Regions from separate parts of the Paenibacillus terrisolis genome, predicted to be linked through region 2. Evidence: predicted binding sites of a transcription regulator. Region 2 holds the regulator's gene; the other holds the start of a gene.

Region 1 (7,515 bases), on a different contig from region 2:
TACTTTATTTCAGCGGTTTCCACACCCAGTTTTCGACTTCCGGCAGATCGAAGCCTTCTTCGCGAATGTACGCATGATGCTTCTGCACCATGCCGTCCATTTCGGCCACGATCACTTGGTGCTTGCTTGCCCCCGGCAGGCTCAATACAGCTTCCTTCACCAGGTCGAAGCGGTCCATTTGGTTCAGCACGCGCATATCGAACGGCGTTGTGATGTCGCCGTTTTCGCGGTAGCCGTGGACGTGCAGGTTATGGTTATGGCGGTCGAAGAACAGGTCTTTGACCAAGCCTTCATAGCCGTGGAATGCGAACACGACCGGTTTGTCCTTCGTGAAGAACTGATCGAACTCTTCGTCGGACAGGCCGCGAGGGTCGAGCTTTTGGCTTCTCAACTTGAGCAAGTCGACCACGTTGATGTAACGGATCTTCAGCTCAGGCAGTTTTTCGTGCAGGATCGAGATGGCCGCCAAGCTTTCGATCGTAGGCTCCGTACCGGCGGAAGCGATAACGATATCCGGTTCCCCGCCTTTGTCCGTGCTGGCCCAGTCGATGATCTTGAGGCCTTTGTCCACGAGTTCCTTGGCTTCGTCGGCCGAGAACCATTGCGGACGCGGATGTTTGGACGACACGATCAGGTTGATCTTTTGGCGGTCGTTGAGCACTTCGTCGAACACGGCCAGCAAAGAGTTGGCGTCCGAAGGCAGATATTCGCGGATGAATTCCGGTTTTTTGTCGGCCAAGTGGCCCAAGAGACCCGGATCCTGATGCGTATAACCGTTATGGTCCTGCTGGAATACGGTTGAAGTGGCTACGACGTTCAGCGAAGGGATATCCGCGCGCCAGCTTTGATCCGTCGCTTTGCGGAGCCATTTGAAGTGCTGCGTAATCATGGAATCGACGACGCGCAGGAACGCTTCATAGCTGGCAAAAAATCCGTGGCGGCCCGTCAAGACGTAGCCTTCGAGCAAACCTTCCGCTTGGTGTTCGGACAGCTGAGAGTCGATCACGCGGCCATATGGAGCCAGGAATTCGTCGTTCGGCTCGATGACTTTGTCCATCCATTGACGTTTGGTGACTTCGAACACCGGTCCCAAACGGTTGGACATCGTTTCGTCCGGCCCGAAGATGCGGAAGTTTTTGTTCTCTTCGTTCAATGTAACGACTTCGGCCATATATTTGCCGAGCACGGACATATCTTGTGCGACGACTTTGCCCGGAGTCGAGTTGTCCAGCGCATATTTGCGGAAGTCCGGCAGCTTCAGGTCTTTGATCAGGTTGCCTGCGTTTGTTACCGGATTTTTGCCCATCCGTTTGTCGCCCTTAGGCAGGATTTCGGCCAGTTCTTCGATCAGACGGCCGTTCTCGTCGAACAGTTCTTGCGGTCTGTAGCTGTTCAGCCATTCCAGCAAAGCCGGAGCGTGCTGCATGTTGTGTTGATCGACCGGAATCGGCACCTGGTGAGCGCGGAACGAATTCTCGTTCGGCACGCCGCCCCATTGCTTAGGACCGGTCCAGCCTTTTGGAGAACGGAACACGAGCATCGGCCAGGCCGGACGGGTCGCGTCGTTGTTCTCGCGGGCGTTCTTTTGAATGGACTGGATTTTTTCGATGATGGCATCCAATGTCTTGGCCATTTCCGGGTGCATAACGGCAGGATCTTCGCCTTCCACGAAATAGGGTTCCCAGCCCATGCCTTTGAAATAAGCCGTCAATTCTTCATGCGATTTGCGGGACAGAATCGTCGGGTTGCTGATTTTAAAACCGTTCAGATGCAAAATCGGCAGCACCGCGCCATCCGTAATCGGGTTGATGAAGCGGTTCGAGAACCAGGAAGCCGCCAGCGGTCCGGTTTCCGCTTCGCCGTCGCCGACAACGACCGCGGAGATCAGGTTCGGATGATCTAGAATCGCGCCCGTACCATGGGACAAGGAGTAGCCGAGCTCGCCGCCTTCATGGATGGACCCCGGAGTTTCCGGTGCGGCATGGGAGGCGATTCCGCCAGGGAAAGAGAACTGCTTGAACAGCTTTTTCATACCCGGGATGTCCTGCGTGATTTGCGGATAGATTTCAGTATAGCTTCCGTCCAGATATGAGTTAGACACCATCACCTGGCCGCCGTGGCCCGGTCCTTCAATGTAGAACATGTCCAGATCGTACTTGTTGATGACGCGATTCAGATGGGCGTAGATAAAGTTTTGGCCGGGGATCGTGCCCCAGTGTCCGATCGGCTTCACTTTGACGTCCGCATCCTTCAGAGGTTCTCTGAGCAGCGGGTTATCCTTCAAATACAGCTGTCCTACCGAGATATAGTTGGTTGCGCGCCAGTAAGCGTCGAGTTTGTCCAGATACGTTTTGGACGAGTAATCCGTTTCCGTAAATGATAATACCATGGGAATCCACTCCTTGTTTTTTATCTTTAGGCCGCTTGTGAATATTTTCACCTATGTATATATCATAACGACTTTTTTGGAAAATTGATACGGTCCAATTATGTGAAAAAGTGAACATAGTATGAAAAATGGTGGGTTCCGATCCTGAAATCGGTCATTTTTTTGCTGGAGACCAAATATAAACCAGTTAATTTTTAAGCATATGGGCAAAAAAATAAGACCGAAAATGGTTTTTCGGTCTTCAGGCTGTCGAGAAATCCGGGGTGTTTTAAGCCCCGGGTGTTTAAACGTTTTTTTCATCAGCCAAGGCCGGCCAGCTTAGCCCCAGCCTTGCAATTCCTGCAATGAAACGGGTTTTCTTGTCCCGAGTGCTCGAAACTTCAAAATTGCGAATCTACCGTTATTTCAGAGCGGAAAAAGCCTGCCACATGCCAAACCAACTCCGAGAATGTGCTTCATATTCAATGGTATGCTCTCGTCAACAATGGCCCAACGACATTCCAAAACGCCGCATCCCTCAGACACTTGAAATAGCGACCTTTTAAGACCTTATTTCCACGGGAAGGCATCATTCTGAAGGAATAGCGCCCTTTTATGGCTTTATTTCTTCAAAGCAGCTCCTTTTTTTCCCGGTTTCAGACGTTTCGCCGAAAATAAGACCCTTTTGCGCCGCTATTTTCTGGAAAATGCGGTTTTGGAGTGAAATAAGGCCCATTTATGGCGCTATTCGAGCAAATCATTCGGGACATCGCGTTCGTGACGGTCGGCGTCGGTTAAGGCTGATTCCAGGCCGGGCCGGGTCTGGACGAAGATGGTCCCGTTCAGCGCTCGCCGCCCTGCGGCAAAAACACAATCCAGCTGCGGCTGCCCGAACCGCTGCATGATGGCGGCGTCTTCAACCTTCGGAGCTTGCCGAAAGCCAGCCCCGCAATCGGACGGCCACTTACACTTGCCGACGACTTACTCTTGGAAACAAGACATGGGTTTCTCAACAATCTGAAGACCGAAAATGGTTTTTCGGTCTTACTCAGTCTTATTGGATATCAGGATTGCACCGAGACAAACGTGTTGAATTTCAAATATTTGTAGTGGAGCCGCATATGCGAGAACTCGAACGGCGTGCCGTTATCGAGGAAGAAGATCCCTTCCATGATGCCTACCGGCTCGTTTTCTTTCAGATGCAGCAGCTCCCGGTCCTCCGCGTTGGAGGGTTCCGCAAAAATGGACAGGAACGACTTGGTCACGGCCAGGTTGTGCGCATTCTGCAAGTAATTGAAAATGGACCCCTCAATGATGGTCTGATTCAGGTTCTGGACGATTTTGATCGGAATGTAGCCCGTCTCGATCATGAACGGTTCGTCGTCGAACAGGCGCAGGCGGACGATCTTGTAGACGAAATCGTGGGGTTCCAAGAACAAATCCCGCTGCAGCTCTTCCGTCGGCGGTATGACCTCGAAGCTCAGCACCTTGATCTTCGGCCTCTTGCCGTCCATGTGGAAGTTGTCGGTGACGCCCAGATTGGAGCCTTCGTAGTTGAAAACGGATTCGTTTTTTATGTATAAAGGATTGATAAAAGTACCGGACCCGCGTTTTTTGAAAATAATGCCGTCGTTCTCCATCTTCGTAAGCGCGCGCTTGACCGAGCTCCGGCTCACCTGGTACGTCTCGCTCAGGCTCCGTTCGTCCGGCAGCCTCATATTGGCGAACTTTCCGGCGAAAATCTTCGCCTTCAGGTCATCGATAATTTGCTTGTACACTAACTGCGCCATGTTTTGCTCCTTTGGGGGTGGTTCTGGTCGATAGAAAGAACATTTCACACTCTTGCCATGTTACTTTTCTCTGTTCAACTTCTATCTCCCATTTTACCCTTTTTCGGAGATGCCGAGTAGTGTTAACTTAGCGTAAAATGTGGGGATTGCGGGACAATTTTGAGGCCTTCCGCCGATTTTAGCGGAAAGTGTTCAGTGCGGCTTCGGCAGCCAGCAGAGCGGTTTGAATCGTCTCGCTCCGCTCGTCTTGCCCTCGGCGGAAATAAAGGCTGCGGATCATATTTTTACAGTTGACCCGGGCGATGTACTGGCTGCGGTTTCTCAGCCAGTCCCCGCATTCCGCCAAACCGGCGAGCCAGTCGGCGATTTCCTCGGCAGACAGCAAGCCCTTGTCGATCATTGTGTCTACGATCGTGGCGATCCGCTCATCCTCCTGCTCGCTAAAAATATGCTTCCCGTTCTGCAGCTTCCCCTGAATCACGGCGAGAATCTCGCGCTGCGTCTCGTCGTCGCTCTCCAGACATTGTGCCAGCTCATCGAGCGCATCCGCTCCGTGAGCGGCGCTGTGCGCCCATCCTCCGCCCGGAAGATAGCCGCGCAAGTCATTCTCCTCCCGGTAATAGCGGAGCAGAGACCGTTTGAGGTTCTGGAACTCTGCCGGTTCCAGAAAAGGCAGCTCCCGGTGGCGCAGCATAATCAACGCGATGGGCAGCACCGAAAAGGCCCGGGTAAACACGGTCTCGTCCTCCTCGCTGCCGATATGGAAGAACAAATGCCGCTCATCCGTCAGCACGGCAAGCATGTTGCGCAGCAGCGTCTCCATGATCAAGCACTGCGGATGCATCCAGTGGTAAAAGGTTGGGTAAATCAACTCGTCCCGGAGATCCGGATCCGGATCTCCGATATATTTCAGCATCTGCGCAACGAACTCCTCATGCCGCTCGCCTTCGCGAAGGCGGTATTCATCCTTTGCGATTCTTTGCAAATCCTCTTTGAGCTTCACTCTGTTGTCGGTCATGTCTTTTCCTCCTTTTGGGGTTTAAGGCGCTTCGTTACTTTTACTATAAAGCAGAATGGCTGACATCCGTGTGTCAGCCATTCGAGGGAAATATGTAAATGAAGCAATCTGGAGCCTGGTGCTGAGTGGCAGGGCGCCAGAGCGGTAGAACAATTGAACGACAGGTAGAGGGAGAGGGGCGCTAGAGGAGCGGGATGACTGTGCAACAGAACAGCAGTAGGCTAGACGGCACGACGGCTATGCAACAGTTCGGCTGCATGGCTGGCTAGACGGCACGACGGCTGTGCAACAGTTCGGCAAAACTGCACAGCAACAGGCGCCAGTCAATGTATCCGTATCCTCTCCCGCTAACGGACGCCAGCGTCCTTATTTGCCGCAAAAAGCCGGGTTTCACGTTCCAACGGAGCCAGGAGTCCTTATTTGACCCAAGCAGCCCAAAAAGTGTGCAAATCAGCCAAATAAGGACTGTGGAGTCCGTTACATTTCTCAGACACCTTTTTCCACCGAAATAACGTCATTGGGATCCGTTAGCGGACCTGAGACTTCGCCGCGTTCCCTCATCAGGCAGCCGGTGCCGATTCGATCCTGAACTCAGGACTCCGCGATTCAAAACAACCCGAAACGTTTCCTTGTATAAAACGGTTCGACATCCTTCACCTGATCGGCCCAGCCGTCCAAGGGGACCATGTCGAGGAGCATGCCGTTCAAGTTGGGGTTGGCCGCAGCCGCGATCCCGCCGAAGATTTCCTCCTTGCTGCCCTCAAAATCGACTATGAGCAGGTAGCTTTTCTCGGCGTCCCGCACCATCAGGCGCAAAAAAGCCTTTTTGACGCGTTTCTCCGTTTTCAAATGCGCTTTGATCGCGTCGATCATCTTGTGCGGGTACTCTCTGGGCTCACCAAGCAGCACCCGCGTATCCTTCTGAATAGTTACCTCTTGAACCGGCGCAGTCCCTTCCTTCCCGGAGTTCGCTTGCGCCACGGCGACCTGCCCCCGGTAATCCTCGATCATTCGCTTGTTCTTCTCGTCGATCCGCAGCGAGATCCCGTGGCTGTTGATGACGGCGCCGGTCATTTTCTCGGACAAAGCCAGCACATCGTCAAAGCTGGCAACGTTGCTGCTCCATACGCTCTTATCGAACGCCTTCTCGAACTCGGGCCAATCCGTATACGCCGGCAGCCAGGCCGAATTCTCCTCCGCGCTTAACACGCCGGACTGGATCACCGTGCCCTCCTTTAGCGTCTTTACGCCTTGCTCATCGGCAGCGGAAGGTTCCTTTTCCTTGAGCTGCATCGGCACCAAGAACTTCGCGCCAAGGACTTCGTCCAGCATGCGCCCCTCCAGGACTTGAAGACGCTGCTGCTTCCCCTCGTCATTTTGCCGGGAATACATGGTTTGAAAAAACCGGATGAGCGCGTGCTGTAGTCCCGGATTCGTCACGGGGATGCTGATCTCCGGCGTTTCGCTCCAGTCCGGCGGCGGCAAAATCTCGTCCCGGTCCAGCAAAAGATGGTACTGCCCGTTGTCGACGATAATACTCCGCAGTCCCAGAATATGCAGATCGGCAAACGTCTTCAGGATGTTTTCTCCGCCGATGGCTCGCATCTCCAGCATCAGAAGCTGCTGCAGGAAGTAGTCCTCCGCTTCCGCGGCATACTCCTGTTTCGAGAATATCCAAATCCGGTCCTCGCCATCGACGTAAGGGTAATTCGTATGTTTGTCATAAGCTATGTACAAGGCATCCGCCTCTTTGATTTTCTCCTTCAAAACACGGTGAAACACGGCAATTTGCTCATCGAAACGCTCGTTCAGGAACGCCTTTTGCTCCTTAAAATGCTTGGCCGAATGAATCAGGAAAATCAATTCCTGAATCTCCAGCTCCCGGCATTCCTCCACCGATCTTAACCCGCTCAGCAAAAACTTCCGCCCGACCTCGTCTTTTCTCTCCTCATTCATTGGCAGCGCCTCTTCCCCTTGAGTGTTGGCCTAATTATAGAGCCCCCTTCGCATTAATGATATGACTTGAAGAACATAGCCTCCAATACCGGCTTCGAATTTTCGAATCCTGCCCGTTCGGCTTGCGAAATGCCTCACTCCCCTTTTCCCTTGCGCTGCGCCAAAATTTGTGGAATGTGCAGCTCCCGCAGAACCGGCACAATTTCCTGGACGCTGTTTTTGCCGAATTTTTTCAAAATGCTGTTGATCTGCGATTTCAGCGTGGACGGCTCCACGTGACGCAGCTTGCAGATTTCCTGGCGGGTATAGTCTTTCATCAGCAGTTCCAGCACTTCAAGCTCGGTTGAAGTCAGTTGGGTCAGGATGTAAAAATTATGCAGCAG
Region 2 (7,515 bases):
TGGTCCTTTTGTAATACCAGACTTGAAAAATAACCGAGAACTGCTCGGCAAGGTAAACCAAGAAAAGAAGCGGAATTAAGATTTCAACTTTTTCAATGACAACCAAAATAGCGAGAGAACCGCCGATAGCCAGCGATCCGGTATCCCCCATAAACGCTCGGGCCGGGTATATATTGTAAAGAAATAGCCCCAGCAGGCAGCCGATCATAACAAGGCAAAAGGTCTGAACTTCTGGTTTGTCCGAGATGAGAAAAAAGAAAAAATAAGTCGGAATGGCCGTATTGATCAATAATCCGTCCAGGCCATCCGTGAAATTGATCGCATTCGCCGAGCCTACGATAAAGAGCAGCATAACCGCTATGTATAAGAAGACGGGTAAGTGCAGGCTAAACCCACGGAATATCGCGATGTCGCCGGATAATGAGAAAAATCGCATTAAAACCACGAAAAGCATCCCGGTAAATAAAAATTGGAACATCAGCTTCGCTAGTCCGGAAATTCCCGAAGGATTTTGCCACACTGCTTTTTTCAAGTCATCCATAAAACCTACCGAGCTGAATAAAAGAAAGGTTGCGCATAAAAAAATCATGAGCGGAGCCGGATGAAATTGCAGCGAAACCGCGACCCCAATCAGCAACACAAGGCCGGCCATGAGAGGCGTTCCCCGCTTGGCCTGATGGTCGGGAGGCAGCTCTGAACGAATGGGTTGCGTCAGTTTAAGGATGCGCAAAACACGAATAAGCAGTGGCGTGAACATCGCTACCAGCAAAAAGGATAGACCGGATATGCTCAAAATTCCCGACATATCTCCACCGCCTTTAAGTAAATTATGAACCTCCGAAGGATAGGTTTGCCCTCATCAACCAGCAAAAGCGTCTGAGTATCAACCTGTCAGCCTTGTACTAAAATAGTACGTCACTCTAACTCTATAGATGAATCATCGCTATAAATTGTTCGCCAAATTTGTAATTCCATGAATGCCGGTTGATCAACAAACATCAATAACAAAGGAGTTAAGCAACTTATTCTCGATGCCTAACTCCTCGGTCATTGCCATATCCATTTTCAGGCAGCTAAAACGTCTGCTTACCTCGATCCTTACCGATTCGGCAGAGTAAATATCTCATCCAGCGGCTGGCCGGTGGCGAAGTCAAAAAAGCGGTAATAATGATGGTCCTTTTCTTTGTAGAACAGCTGCCACACGAGCTGCTCGTTATAAATGCCCGGCATGAGCCGAACAACCTTGATGCCCGGGAACTGCTCTTTAATGACCGCGCGGATTTGGCTTTCCGACTTGCCTTCGGACATCGGCTTAACGATCGCGTCTTTGCTGTCCCGAAGCCACACCATTTCATCCTGTCCCGACTCGTTTTTGCCTTCCACGACCCAGATCACTTCGTCCCAGACCGACTTCCACACCTGTTTCGCTTCGGTTAGGTCCGTCTCCCGCTTGGCCTCGCGGATAGCGGTGTTCTCGGCTTTCCACGTATCCTCATGAATGTATACATAAAAGCGGTTAAGGCCAATGATCACAAGCAGCAGGAGTATGATCGAGAGCAGGATCCATTTGGTTCTGTTCTTCAACCTTCTCTTCCTTTCCCCTGGTTGACGGCTTAAGCGGAGATCTCTCGGCTCACGTCCCCTCGTTTGCTAGCGGGCGAGCAGCCCTTCAAAAGCCGCCTGGGCCTCGTAACGCACCCGTTCCTCGTCGAGCGTCAGACAGGCGCCATGCTTGATCACCTGTTTGCCGTTGACCCATACATGTTCAACATCCTTCGGGCTCGCCGAGTAGACGATATGGGAAATAAAATCGATCTTCGGTATGAAATGGGCCTGCTCCGTGTTAACGGCGATAAAGTCCGCTTTCATGCCCGCGGCCAGTTTCCCTGTATTGGGCAGGAACACCGACTTTGCGCCGTACTCCGTTCCCATCTTGAGCGCTTCTATGGCAGGCACAGCGGTAGGGTCACCGGAAACGCCTTTGTGGATCAAAGCCGCCAGGCGAATCTCCTCGATCATATCGAGGTTGTTATTGCTTGCCGCGCCGTCCGTCCCAAGGGAGACGACGACCCCTTTTTGCAGCAGTTCCGGCACACGGGCAACCCCGCTCGCAAGCTTCAAATTGCTGCCCGGATTATGGGAAATGGCCACGTCATGCGCAGCCAGAATCTCAATTTCCTCATCGGTCAAATGCACCGCATGGGCAAGCAGCGTCGGCCGTGAGAACATCCCGAGATTCAGCAGGTGCTGGACCGGACGAACACCGTAATCGGCCACGTTTTGCTCCACTTCCGCCCTCGTTTCGGACATATGCGTATGCATCGGCAGGTCGAGATCATGCGCCGCCTGTACAAACTTTTCGATATAATCCGGCGGGCAAGTGTAGGGAGCGTGCGGCGACAGCATCGTTGTGATTCGGCCGTCCGCTTTGCCGTTCCAATTCACCGCAAAATCGACCGCTTCCTTCAGCTTCATGTCCTGCACGTCCGGCGGGCACAACCCAATCGCTCCGCGCATCAATACGCCGCGAATTCCGGATTCTTCCACCACTTTGGCCACTTCATCCATGTGATCGTACATATCGAGGAAGGTCGTCGTTCCGCCCTTCAGCATTTCCAGGACGGACAGCGCCGTCCCGGCATGCACGTCGCTTGCGGTAAACTTGGCTTCCATCGGCCATACTTTCTCCTGAAGCCAAGTTTGCAGCACCATATCGTCCCCGTAACCGCGAAGCAGCGACATCGCCGCATGGCCGTGAGTGTTGATCAGACCGGGCAGGAACAACAGGCCTTTTCCGTCAAAGGTCTCTGCGCCTTCCACGCCTTCCGGGCGCTGCTCCCCAATGTACGTAATCATATCGCCTTCAACCAGCATATATCCGTGAATCACGGGACGACCTTCGTCCAAAACGGCGAAGGTCCCGTTTTTAATTAACCACTTACGACTCATAAACGGCTTGTTCCTTTCCATTTTCCAAATAATACGCCAAGCTGAGCAGATCCGTCGTAAAATCGGCCGCGTGAATTCTTACTTCCGACGGCACTTTCAGGATCGTTGGCGCGAAGTTGAGAATCGCTCCGATTCCGGCGGCAACCAGCTGATCCGCAACGCGTTGAGCTTCAAAATCCGGCACGGTGATAATCCCAATGCGCACATGCTTCTCGCGAACCGTTTCAACGAGCTCATCGATCGGCTGAATCGTAATGTTGTTGATCTGCTTGCCGATTTTGGCCGGAGAAGCGTCGAACACCGCTACGATTTTCATATTGTCCTTCAGATAAGCATTATAATTGGAAAGCGCCTGACCAAGATTACCGGCACCCACCAAAGCTACGTTGATTTGCTGGTCCAGATTTAAGATTTGCTGGATTTTTTCGATCAGATAAGCCACATCGTAACCGATGCCCTTGCGTCCGAAATCGCCGAAATAAGCGAGATCCTTGCGAATTTGCGCCGGATTGAGATCCAGCTTCTGGCCCAGTTCCTGCGAGGATACCGTTGGCACCTCGCGACGGCTCAATTCATTTAAAAAACGCAGATATACCGGCAATCTTCGAACAACGGCATCGGAAATTTTATCAGATTTCATACATTTTTCCCCCTCATTTGGCGCGAGTATGAACCGCAAAGCTTATTGCGGCTCACCGGCATTGAGCCATTCCGAAATGCGCGGAACCATTTGCCCGAGGGGCATATGCTCCATCTTCGGTCCGGGTAAAGAATATAAAAAATACTTTCCGTAGTAGGATTCCAAGATGCGGGTATCATAAACAACCACGATGCCGCGATCCTGCGACGAGCGGACAAGCCGGCCGAATCCCTGCTTGAAGCGGATGACCGCCTGCGGCACGGACAGCTTCATAAAAGGATTTTTCTTCTCCCGCTGAAGCCGTTCGCTCTTCGCCTCCACGAGCGGATGGTTGGGGGGCTGGAAGGGCAGACGGACAATGGCCAGGCTCGTCAAAGCTTCGCCGGGGATATCGACCCCTTCCCAAAAACTGCTGGTGCCAAGCAGCACGGATGCGTTTTGGCCTTGGAAACGGCGGGTCAGCTTGGTGCGGCTGCCGCTGTCCATCCCTTGACCGATGACGGTAATACCTTGCTCCGACAAAAGGTCCTTTAGTGGATCGTATACCTGCCTCAGCATGCGGTAAGAAGTAAACAGCACCAGCATGCGTCCCTGCGTAGCGACAGCCGTATCCGCCAGCGATCGCACCAGCGTACTGACGAAATGATCGTCTCCCACGCTTCCCTTGACGCTTGGGAAGTCCCGCGGGATGACCAGCAGCGCCTGATCCCGGTAGTTAAACGGCGAAGGGAGCATCGATGTCAACAGCCTGTCTTCGGAGGCAGCCTCCGTTAGTCCCAACTGCTCAATCATATATTGAAACGATTTATCGACGGAAAGAGTTGCCGAAGTCATCACAACGCTTTTTTTCTTGTCGAAAAAATACTCCTTCAGCTGAGCGCTTACATCGATCGGCACGGCGTAAATTTGCAGCGAGCGGCTGCGGTAATTCCCGTTTCCTTCGATCCAATATACCGTTTCTTCATTCTCCAGCTTCATAAAGAAGCGCAGCGACTCGCGTTCGCTCGCCAAATCCTTGAACAATCCGCTGATATCCGTTAACAGGCTTTCGGAGCCGAAATCGTCCTGCTCTTCCCGGATCTGGCTCAGCATCCGTTCTCCCTGGCGAAGCACGTCTCCGAGCGTGACGTAAATCTGATTCTCCAGCGCCGCAAGCGAATCCCAGTCCTTGGGCTTCTTATGCGGAAGCAGCCGGTAAACGAATTGTCCCGGGTCGCCCGGAGCGGCGTCGCTCCGCTCCGGCATTAGCGCGAAGAGCAGATCGCTCAGCTTGTCCCAGCTCTCCTTCACATCCACCAGCGAGGGATAAATATTGTCGATGACGGAACACCACTGGAGCGAATTTTCATTTGCCGCGCTTTGTAGCGCCATTCTAAGATTAGCCAACTGCCCTGTTTTGCTGTCCTTGAACAGCCGGGTCAACGTGTGAACGACCGTAAAATATTTCATATGAAGGCCAAGATGCTTGCCGGCCACATCTTCCAGATGATGCGCTTCGTCGATCACCAGCCGCTCGTAGCCGGGCAAAAGCTGATGTCCCGCCTGAATGTCCGTAAACAATTTAGAATGGTTCGTAATGACCACATCCGCAACCCCGGCTTCATGCTTGGCCCTATGGTAGAAGCACTTGCGGAACCACGGGCAATTGCGGCCCAGGCACGAATCCGATTCGCTCGCAACCGTTTCCCAAAAATCGCCGCCGCGGTTTCCCAGGTTGAGCTCTTCGTCGTCCCCGTTTTCCGTTTGCGTCAGCCACACAATCATTTGCGCGGCCGTCATCACCTCTTCTTTTGGCGTCGCAAAATCCCTTTTGTTAACTTTATGTTCAAATTTGCGCAAGCACAAATAATGCTGCCTTCCTTTAAACACCGCCGCCCGAAACGGAAAAGGAACCGCTTCCGTCAAAAGCGGAACATCCCTCTCCCTTAGCTGTTCCTGAAGATTGATGGTGTGCGTGCTGATCATGACCTTCTCGTCGTTTTTGACGCTGTGATAAATGGCGGGCAGAAGATAGCCGAGCGATTTTCCCGTTCCGGTACCGGCTTCCACCAGCAGATGCTTATCTTCGGCAAACGCCTGCATCACTTCTTCCAGCATCATGTTCTGCGCTTCGCGCTCTTCGTATTGGGGCAGTCTTTCTTTAAGCCGTTCCCGCACCTGCTCCATGAATTGTCCGAAGCTTAGGTCTTCCAGCGGATTGTAAGCCGCAGGATCCCGGGGAGGTTCGATATCCAGCCAATCTTCTACGCGCAAGGCGAACTGGCGATAGTAGGTAAACCCGGCGGCGTTCGGCTCGGTTTCCTGCTCCTTAAGCTGAACCATGGCGTCAAAAAACCAGCCCAAATCGCTGTCTTCCCCAGCGAACAGATTGGATAACCGCTGCAGAGTCAGCAAGGGCAGACCGGATATTTCCTCAAGACATTTGAGGAAAATCAACGCTGTTGCAAGTGCGTCGCTGTCCGCCTGATGAGGACGTTCATGCTGCACTTCGAACTCCGAGGCGACAAGGCCAAGCTGGTAAGAAGTCAGCGAAGGAAACAGGATTTTCAAAAAATCCATTGTATCTAGGATACGTCCAGTAAAGGGCAGATATCCCGTTTTATCTAAAGCGCTCTGCAAATAGTTGAAATCAAAGGCTACGTTATGGCCAACGAGAACAACATCGTCGAGGAGCGGAACCATCTCCATCATCACATCGTCCAAACCCGGGGCATCTTTGACGTCGTCTTCGGTGATCCCCGTAAGCCCCGTTATGAACGGGGGAATCGGAATACCCGGATTGACAAAGGAATGATACACTTGGGAGACGGTTAAATCTGGTTCTATAATGGCAAGCCCAACCTGAATGATTTCATCGGTGGACTGGTTACCCGTCGTTTCGAAATCGAGTACAGCATATTTCATTGCGCTCATAAGTCCCTTTCATTCCATTCTCAATTATCAGCATAACAGAAGAATGACAATTTGAAAATTGATGGGGGAAGAATATGTAATTATAATCACAAAAGAAAAGCAATGCGCCCGCTCCGTTGAGCGGAAAAACGCATTGCTTCTAGGGCAGATGATTTTACAATAATGAAGTCAGTTCATTGCCATAATACAGCTTCCCGGAACTATGCATACAGGCCTCCAAATTGGCCAAAGGTTCGGGAAGGGACGGATCGCTTTGATGGGCCAGCATGAAATATTCCTTTGCTTTGGCGCGGATTCCTTTCTGGGCTTCGATGCAACCCAAAGCGTTGTAAATGATGGAACGAAGCCTTTTGCTGGTAGCCGTTCCAAGCACGCGCTGAAACTGAACCGCCGCCGATTCGCTTTTGCCCATATGCAAATAACACATTGCCAAATAAGTCCGCCCGATAAAACTGTCGGGAAATTGCAGCAGCACCTGCTCAAACTGATTTAATGCCTGCGGGAACATAAGCAGCTTGTAGTAGCCCTGCCCCTTGACATAAGCATCCGTGTTCATTTCGGGCATAGCCGGTTCTTCCCCGCCGTCAAGATTGCCCCATCTTTGCCGCATGATTCCCATCTTTTCTTCAAACCCAAGCCATTCCTCGATAATTCCGTCGCTCATATGTTTCAGAAGATGCCATTTTTCGGCGAGCTCCTGCTTTTGGGCTCCTTGAGCGAGCGGATAACGCTGAGCGATGTCATCCAACATTTCATTCATTTCCGCAAATACATGCTGAAACATCATTCGCATCCCACCCTTAACGAAAATGAAATCAGTGCGAGCCTTACATTCATTTTTTGTTCCGGGAGGGCATTTCATTCCCGCAGGCAGTAATTGCATAAAGGGCTGAGCGGGCTTGACGAAACGCTTGTTGTTAGCAAATATCAACTGTTAGCGAATGGTCGCATGCAGTTCCTGCTGCGCTTTTTCCACCGGGCGATTGTTTTCATCCACGAAGACGACAGTCGGC

What was found. Region 2 encodes Rex, which represses fermentation and respiration genes when NADH is low (regulators of the CRP and FNR family bind a similar motif). Its sites were predicted from a motif close to TTGTGAAATATTTCACAA; they were not measured.
Region 1: the regulator Rex is predicted to act here: its motif matches at 2,425-2,442, upstream of ACI48K_RS18165 (phosphoketolase family protein).

What each region holds. Positions count from the first base shown of each region.
Region 1 is NZ_JBKFGG010000024.1:80,713-88,227, forward strand. It holds gene ACI48K_RS18165 (phosphoketolase family protein) at 5-2,389, opposite strand; gene ACI48K_RS18170 (GntR family transcriptional regulator) at 3,433-4,158, opposite strand; gene ACI48K_RS18175 (DUF2785 domain-containing protein) at 4,337-5,176, opposite strand; gene ACI48K_RS18180 (enhanced serine sensitivity protein SseB) at 5,783-7,132, opposite strand; gene ACI48K_RS18185 (response regulator) at 7,267-7,515, opposite strand, start outside.
Region 2 is NZ_JBKFGG010000012.1:21,059-28,573, reverse strand. It holds gene mraY (phospho-N-acetylmuramoyl-pentapeptide-transferase) at 1-805, opposite strand, end outside; gene ACI48K_RS12350 (cell wall elongation regulator TseB-like domain-containing protein) at 1,099-1,584, opposite strand; gene ACI48K_RS12345 (amidohydrolase) at 1,651-2,949, opposite strand; gene ACI48K_RS12340 (redox-sensing transcriptional repressor Rex) at 2,939-3,589, opposite strand; gene dinG (ATP-dependent DNA helicase DinG) at 3,632-6,493, opposite strand; gene ACI48K_RS12330 (hypothetical protein) at 6,657-7,289, opposite strand; gene panD (aspartate 1-decarboxylase) at 7,437-7,515, opposite strand, start outside.